Regions from separate parts of the Terribacillus sp. JSM ZJ617 genome, predicted to be linked through region 2. Evidence: riboswitches for the same ligand, from Rfam matches in the RefSeq annotation. Region 2 holds a riboswitch; the other holds the start of a gene.

Region 1 (4,328 bases), on a different contig from region 2:
ATCCAGTAACTGAAGATGTTCATGGCTTTATAGAAACAAACGAATTGTGGTATGAAAATGACTGGCAGAAGCAGTATATATTTTTTGGTGACTCTGATACCGCGTGGTACGCTTATGACACAAAAGAAACCAGATATGTAGAACTTGATAAGCCCTCCGGCACGCACATTCAATCATTCGAATCCTTCGATGCGATGTTAGTTGATGCCTTAAAACTGGTACTCTGAGATACTACTCTTACGTTATGCTGTGGTCATTCGTTAAATAAACTTAACTTATAGTTAGATAGAATCACCGATCCTTGGGTTGGTAATTCTATCTATGTTTGTTAGATATCAAACTAATTCAGCTAGATATCATTTCTCACTTTACTTACTATATAATTTTTTTATTCTTTATTTACTCTCCCCCAATACAACCCAAACAACAAAACAAACCACACCGGCGTCAGCAACAACGCGGGCCGTGTCTCATCAGCAACCAACATAATAACAAGAACCCCTGCAAACAACGCCAGCACAGCATAGTTCACAAACGGCGTAAATGGTGCCTTAAATGTTGATTTCTTCTGCAATTTCGGACGTGTTTTCTTATATTTAATATGACAGATAAGAATGATGCTCCAAACCCAGATAAAACAGATAGCACTAATGCTTGTGACAATTCCAAAGGCTTGTTCTGGGATGAGTTTGCTTAAGAGCGCTCCTACTGATACGACAATCGCTGATAGCCATAAGGCATTCGCTGGGACGTGCTTTTTATTCAGTTTAGCAAGCTGGGATGGCCCCTGGTCTTGCTTGCTTAAATTATATAAGGTGCGGCTTGTGGAAAACATGCCGCTATTCCCGGCTGATGCTGCGGATGTTAAGACGACGAAATTGATGATACCTGCAGCGATTGGGATACCAACCAAACTAAATGTTTTTACGAACGGACTCTCTGCTGCATTCAGCTCTGTCCATGGGTTTATCATTAATAAAACGAGTAGTGCTCCAACATAGAAAAATAGAATTCGTAATGGTATCTTATTGATCGCAGATGGGATGTTCTTAGCTGGGTTGGCTGTTTCGGCTGCTGATACCCCAATCAGTTCCACTCCGACATATGCAAAGACTACCATCTGGAAGGCTAGCAAGAAGCCGGAGATTCCATTTGGAAACAGTCCGCCATGCTCCCACAAATTTGTAACCGATACGGTTCCTGCATCTGTCTGGAATCCAATCACCAACAGAAAAATACCTATTCCAATTAGCGCAAGAATCGTCACTACCTTGATCAAGGCAAACCAAAACTCCAATTCCCCGAATAGCTTTACCGTTAATAGATTAAGCCCTAATAAAACGACTACACAGATAAGTGCAGGTATCCATTGCGGGATATCAAACCAATAGTTCACATACACCCCGACAGCTATTACGTCTGCCATCGCTGTCATGATCCAGCAAAACCAATACGTCCATCCCGTCAAAAACGATGCCCAAGGTCCGAGATAGTCTTCGGCAATGTCTGTAATAGATTGATAGCCTGCTTGCGATAACAGCAGTTCCCCTAGTGCTCGCATCACGAAAAACAGCGCTATACCTACGATCAAATAAGCAAAGATGATAGAGGGACCTGCCAGCTGTATTGCTTTTCCAGATCCTAAAAATAATCCGGTACCAATCGTACCGCCAATAGCGATAAGCTGTACATGTCTATTGGATAAGTCCCTCTTTAACTCTTGTTGTGCCAACTCTAGCTCCTCCTTCATTTCAACCCAATAAAAAAAGAGATTGGAGGCTCTCCAATCTCTTGATCACAAGAATAACAAATACTATTGGTCATACGCGCGCAGCACAACACAAATACATATCCGATACTCTTCTGTCCTTTTGCCTGAGATTGTGAACCCTTCGGCGCCGCGCAAATGGCGGTCTCTCCAGAAGCTGCTCCTGCTATAGTGTGATCCATAGCATTCATAGCTCTATTATTAAGTTATTTAGATTCTGTTGAATAGTCATTATTCTATTCCTTGTTAGATTTTTTGTCAAATCCTAATTTCGTCTCCGGGCTCGTCATTTCTACTAACACCAGCATTTCAGCATTTTATGTGCTGTTCACCAAGATTCCGCTAAACCCCTAAGATACTTGTACCCTTCAATATTTTATCAAGGACATATAATACCCTGTATCCTAAAATAATGGAGGTGAAGATATGTCAGTTGGACAATATCGTTCATTATGCCAAAAGTATACCGGTAAAGCTGTTGAAATCCGTTGCCATGACGGAAAAGTCCATAGAGGAATCATCCAGCGGGTAGACCGGGATCGTGTATATTTGCAGCCTATGGGCCGCTCCAGAAATCTAGGAGGCTTCGGTTACGGAGGCTACGGAAATGGGTATGGCGGCGGTTATGGCGGTGGTTTTGGGCGCGGCTTTGGCTTTGGTTTTGGAGTAGCTTTTGGAGCCATCGCAGGAATAGCCTTGCTTTCTCTATTCTGGATCTGACTATATAGCCGTATTCCATATAAATTTGATTACCGTATGACAGCATGAAAAAGCCTGGAATTGGTGCAGCCGGGCTTTCTTCATGTCCATGTCTCCGGAGTTCTCACAGGATATGTAAGCATAAGCTCCATAAACCCTTACATATCTCCGGCAATTACACTGGCTTCGACAGACAGCAAGTCTTCACTGGATAAGCTGTATCTTTCCATATAATTTTTGACTACATGATAACCAACACAATACCCTAGCATCTTTGGATACCTGCGATGACCAAATAAAATAGCTTGATATTCATCATCCTTCGGCAAAAGCTCCTGCTTCGGAACAATATAATCAGACCACATTTTCTCGATTTTCTTATCCGGATAAAACGATGCCCACCTGGCAGTCAGTTCCTCTCCCAATCTTTCCGTAACAGCATTTTCAGCTATCCCCTCTAATACAATCGCATCCAGCAAAGTGTACATCTCTTCGCTCTTATCAAAGCGATTCAGTCGGCAAACATGATTATACTCATGCGTGAATATTGCTTTTATCTCCTCTTCTGTATTTTCTGGTGATAAAAATAAAAAGAGCTTATCCTTGAATGCTAAACCGGATTTACCGCCCAATTGCTTTTGCAGCCATTTATTACGGGCATCTGAAGGGAAGATATAGATAGGTATATCCGGACCTTCCCACTCCTTTTGCAGAAATGCCTCGTCCTGCCGCACGATCTCCCACACCTTTTGATCCAGCTGTTTACGCTTTTTCCTTATCGGACGGTACATGCCATGCCGTATGAAGTAATCATATATTTCAGCTGCAGAAGCGTCAGCAAAAAGTGCAGTTAGCTTCTCGCAAAGTGCGAGTGGATCTTCATAATTTTCAAGCAGCCATTCATCCGTTCTGATTACGCTCATTTCCTCCCCCCTAACACCACCAATTTATTCAGTATGAAGACTATTGGCACAAAACTTTTCTGTATTCATAGCATATTGCAATGATGTCATATAAAGGCAGGGGTTACGTTTGAATTACACATATCTTGATTGTCTCGCATTATTTGGAGTGGGTGGCGCCCATCCCGGCGGATTACAATTAACGAAGAAAATCTTGGATGAGGAGAAAATCAGTAGTGATACAATACTTCTGGACGCAGGATGCGGCACGGGGCAAACTGCTGCTTACCTAGCTCAGCAATTCGGCTCCAGTGTTAGTGCCTTAGACAACAGCAGCATAATGGTGGAGAAAGCCCAGCAAAGGTTCTCAAGTTTAAATCTACCGATTGAAGCCAAACACGGAGACACTGAAAATCTCCCCTACCCGGATAAGCATTTTGATATGGCCCTCTCCGAATCCGTCCTTTCCTTTACCAATGTTGCCTCCGCTATTCGTGAGCTCAAAAGAGTGCTGAAGCCGAACGGAAGATTATTCGCAATCGAAACTGTATTGGAGCAAACAATTTCAGAAGAAGAACGGTCTTCTATTGTGGATTTTTATCGCTTCCCACAATTATTAACGGAGGATGAATGGCTGACAGCCTTTAGAAAAGCTGGATTTCAGCAAGTTGATATAACGAAATACCAACCAACATTGGATCAGGTTGATGAACAGAACGCTGCTGATTACTCCCTATCAGAATCTATCGATGATGCATTGTTAGAGATATTGGAAAAACACAAGGAAATCATGCAGCGAAATAAAGATAAGTTGGGGTTTCGCATATTCAGATGTAGTTGAAACAAAAAGAAGCTCAACGCTAAATGTTGAGCTTCCTTTTTCATATTATCAAATGCTTCATGAATCCAAGGATTTTATTTACCACCATTCAGCATGCCTTCTTGTGGTATTTCAAGCT
Region 2 (4,328 bases):
ACATCGGAAACTTGCAGTTCGGCAAGGATATGATCTAGATTCCCGATTACCCGCTCGAATAAGTTGATTTTCTTATAAAGCAATTCCAATATGTGTGCTTCAAGCGTGTTCCGTACGGCAAAATTATAGATTTGTACATCCTTCTGCTGACCAAAACGATGGATCCTTCCAATGCGCTGCTCCAGCCGCATCGGGTTCCATGGCAAATCATAATTGATCATATTACTGCAAAATTGGAGGTTGATACCTTCGCCGCCAGCTTCGGTCGCAATCAGTACTTGTGCGTGTTTTTCGAACAGCTCGCGCATCCAATCCTTTTTACCGGCCTTGAACCCACCTCGGAATGGAACGGAGGATATGTCGTGCTGCTTCAGCGTCCACTGCAAGTAAAATTGCGTTGCCCGGTATTCGGTAAAGATGATGAACTTTTCTCCTGGAGGAGCAGCCTTGATCAGCTCGACCACTTTCAGTGCCTTGCTATGCTGCGGCAGCTTTTCAATCTCTTTCATAACGGGCAAATACACATTACCGGTTTCCGGATTTTCCTCGACCATCTTTTTCATGGACAAATATGCCGCTTCCCTGGAGCTGCATAGCTCGCGGAGCAGGGTTATTTTTGCAAAGGTTGCTGCAGCACTGGTGGAGTCTTGCATATTTTCATATACCTGTCGCTCTTGTTCGGTAAAATCAATCCAAATCGTCTCCACTTTCCGCTTTGTCCATTGCAGTCCCGTTTCTTCCCGTCGGTTGCGGACCATCACTTTACGGATAAGCTCCTTCAAGTAATGATGCTCTTCTGCATCTCTTCGGTCATCTCCATATGTATCTTTGAATTGCTTGTAGCTGCCAAGGTAGCCAGGCTTTAGCAAGGATACAAGATTGTAAATATCACTTAGCTTGTTTTGGACAGGCGTTGCAGTCAGCAGCAGGCAATATTTCTTTTTGAGCGATTGGATGAACGCATAGTTTCTTGTCTTATTGTTTTTCAGTTTATGCGCCTCATCGATCAGCACGAAATCATAGTCCTGCTCCAAAATGATCTCCCGGTGAGGGGAGCGCTTTGCCAAGTCGATGGAGGAGACGATCACATCATAATGCTCCCACACATATTGCTTACGCTGGGAGGCTGCCGGAATATGAAATTTTGTGTTCAATTCGTTCACCCATTGGTTCACTAAAGATGCCGGCACGAGCAGAAGTACTTTTTTCACCAAGCCTCGTATCATTAATTCTTTCAATACGAGACCTGCTTCAATCGTTTTCCCCAGACCAACTTCATCTGCCAGGATGGCGCGTCCATTCATTTCTTCCACAACTCGCCGGCTTGCTTCCAGCTGATGGGGATGGAAGGTCATATGCGGCAGATAGCCAGGTGCAACCAACCCGGTAAATGTATCGATATTCGTTTCCTTGGCCGCTGTATAAGCCATCTTGAAATGCTCCCATGATGCTGTTTCTCCTTCTTGCTGCAATTTATCATCCATCATGTCGAGGAAAGGTTTATCATCTTTTATATGCACCTGCATTGTGATTTCATCTCCTTATTCTTCGGAGTTTCGTTTAAAAAGCTTAAAAAGGTAGACACATCGTAAAAATGTTATGTTATAATGAGGCTGAAACCAGACATTATCAATATTTTTTATTAAAATGTTTGGATTTTGCTTTTTTATAGGTTGATTGTCTGTTAGTATGCCCGCGTTTTCCAATTTCATAAACCGCGAGTGAATGTTGGAGGAGAGACCGCTGTACAGCGGCGCCGAAGGAGCAAATATTGAGTGAATCTCTCAGGCAAAAGAACTCCAGCACGACGCAACTCTGGAGAGTGCTTCCGTAGTAGAAGCCACCCAAGAAGCAACTATGGTCCAAGGACGATAAGAAACTTTCTGGTAAATGGACAGAGCCCCTCAAAGCTTTTTCGAGGTGGCTCTGTTTTTTGTTGCGAGGTACATAAGAGAGGAGCAAGATGATGAGTGAGTTGAGAAGAACCCCGCTTTATCCTGCTTACGAGGCAAACAGCAAGACGATCGATTTCGGGGGATGGGAACTGCCAGTCCATTTCAGCAGCATCCAGGAAGAACATCATGCAGTGCGGCAGGCGGCCGGTTTGTTCGATGTTTCCCATATGGGTGAGATTCTGGTTGAAGGACCAGCTAGCAAAGACTTTCTGCAGTTTGTCCTGACAAATGACATTGAACTGCTCGTTCCGAATAAAGCGCAATACAGTGTCATGTGTTATGAAAATGGCGGAACAGTAGACGATTTAATCGTTTATATGCTGGAAGAGAACCGTTATCTGCTAGTTGTGAATGCCAGCAATACAGCAAAGGACTTGGAGTGGCTGCTTTCTCATAAACGAGATGGTGTCAGTATCGAAGATCAATCAGATGCTTATATGCAAGTTGCCCTGCAAGGACCTCATGCAGAGCAAATACTGCAGAAGCTGACAGATGAAAAATTGTCGGAAATTTCATTTTTCCGATTCGCTTTTCCAGTGCATCTGGAAGGGGCGGAAGGAGATTTCCTAATCTCACGCACAGGCTACACTGGCGAAGATGGCTTTGAAATCTACGGACCGGCTGCAAGCGGGCAAGCTGTCTGGGAGCTTTTGCTGGAAAACGGTCAAGCATACAATCTTCAGCCAGTTGGTTTGGGTGCAAGGGATACCTTACGCTTTGAAGCGAATCTGCCGCTGTATGGGAATGAGTTGTCGAAGGACATTACGCCGATCGAGGCGGGAATTGGATTTGCAGTGAAAACGAATAAGTCTGCCGAATTCATCGGAAAAGAGACCTTGAAGAAGCAAAAAGAGAACGGAGCGAACCGGAAGCTCGTCGGCATTGAAATGCAGGAAAAAGGGATACCGCGCCATGGTTATCCAATTTTCAGCGGTGACGAACAAATCGGTGAGGTAACGACAGGAACAAAGTCACCGACACTGGATAGTTATATCGGCCTTGCACTCGTACAAGCGGATGCTGTCGAAGAAGGCAGTCTGGTGGAAGTGCAGATACGAAAGAAACGGCTGCAAGCCAAGGTAGTTGCAACACCATTCTATAAACGGAAATAGAGGGAGGATACAGCATGGATTTCAGGTACTTACCGATGACAGAGCAAGACAAAGAAGAAATGCTTCAAACGATAGGCGTGAAAGACACGGAGGAGCTGTTCTCTGATATCCCCGAGGAAGTTCGCTTGAAGGGACCGCTTCAGATCAAGGAACCGAAAAGTGAAGGGGAATTGAAAGCTGAACTGGCAGCTTTGGCAAGTCGTAACGTGACGATGAAAACACATGCTTCCTTCCTTGGAGCTGGTGTGTACGATCATTACATTCCTTCGATTGTGGATCATGTTATATCGAGATCTGAATTCTATACAGCTTATACGCCGTATCAGCCTGAAATTTCCCAAGGAGAGCTGCAGGCAATCTTTGAGTTCCAGACGATGATTGCTGAGCTGACTGGAATGGATGTTGCGAATAGCTCCATGTATGATGGCGGAACTGCACTTGCAGAAGCAGCGACATTAAGCGCTGGCCATACGCGGAAGAAGAAAATCATTGTATCAGAAGCGGTTCATCCGGAATCTCGACAAGTGATCGATTCTTATGGAAGAGGGCAGCATTTGGAAATTGTCACAGTTCCTCATAAGGATGGCTTGACCGATTTAGAAGCACTGGAAGAAGCTGTGGATGAGGATACGGCTAGTGTCATCGTGCAATATCCGAATTTCTTCGGACAGGTCGAACCGTTAGCTGTTATTCGCAAAATCATAGATGCACAGCCGAAAGCGATGATGGTTGTCTCCAGCAATCCGTTGGCTTTAGGATTCTTGACTCCGCCAGGCAGCTTCGGAGCAGATATCGTTGTTGGGGATACACAGGTATTCGGTATCCCGGCGCAGTTCGGCGGTCCTCACTGCGGCTATTTCGCAAGCTCAGCGAAATTGATGCGCAAGCTGCCAGGAAGACTTGTCGGACAGACGAAAGATGAGGAAGGCAGACGTGGTTTCGTTCTGACACTCCAAGCACGTGAGCAGCATATCCGCCGGGACAAGGCCACATCGAATATTTGCTCCAATCAGGCATTGAATGCTTTGGCTTCTTCAGTTGCCATGAGTGCACTAGGCAAAAAAGGTGTAGCTGAGATGGCTCACTTGAATATCCAAAAAGCACTTTATATGAAAAAGCAGCTTGAAGCACACGGGCTGCAAGTCATCTTCCAAGGTGCCTTCTTTAATGAATTGGTAATTAAAGTAGAAGATGATGCGGATGCACTGAATGATCATCTGGTTACACAAGGGTTTATCGGGGGGTATCACTTGGGACGGAT

What was found. Region 2 has a riboswitch for glycine ahead of gcvT (glycine cleavage system aminomethyltransferase GcvT). Riboswitches for the same ligand answer to the same signal wherever they lie in the genome.
Region 1: it holds a riboswitch for glycine, as region 2 does, so the genes downstream of both, ACH6C1_RS01620 (amino acid permease) here and gcvT (glycine cleavage system aminomethyltransferase GcvT) in region 2, are expected to answer to the same signal.

What each region holds. Positions count from the first base shown of each region.
Region 1 covers NZ_JBISEQ010000001.1:319,764-324,091, reverse strand. Annotated here, with positions in the region: gene ACH6C1_RS01625 (YrhA family protein) at 1-227, shown strand, start outside; gene ACH6C1_RS01620 (amino acid permease) at 389-1,732, opposite strand; glycine riboswitch at 1,854-1,932, opposite strand; gene ACH6C1_RS01615 (LSm family protein) at 2,195-2,488, shown strand; gene ACH6C1_RS01610 (DUF2268 domain-containing putative Zn-dependent protease) at 2,626-3,390, opposite strand; gene ACH6C1_RS01605 (class I SAM-dependent methyltransferase) at 3,500-4,210, shown strand; gene ACH6C1_RS01600 (sensor histidine kinase) at 4,285-4,328, opposite strand, start outside.
Region 2 covers NZ_JBISEQ010000002.1:626,858-631,185, reverse strand. Annotated here, with positions in the region: gene ACH6C1_RS09400 (DEAD/DEAH box helicase) at 1-1,526, opposite strand, end outside; glycine riboswitch at 1,722-1,810, shown strand; gene gcvT (glycine cleavage system aminomethyltransferase GcvT) at 1,967-3,067, shown strand; gene gcvPA (aminomethyl-transferring glycine dehydrogenase subunit GcvPA) at 3,082-4,328, shown strand, end outside.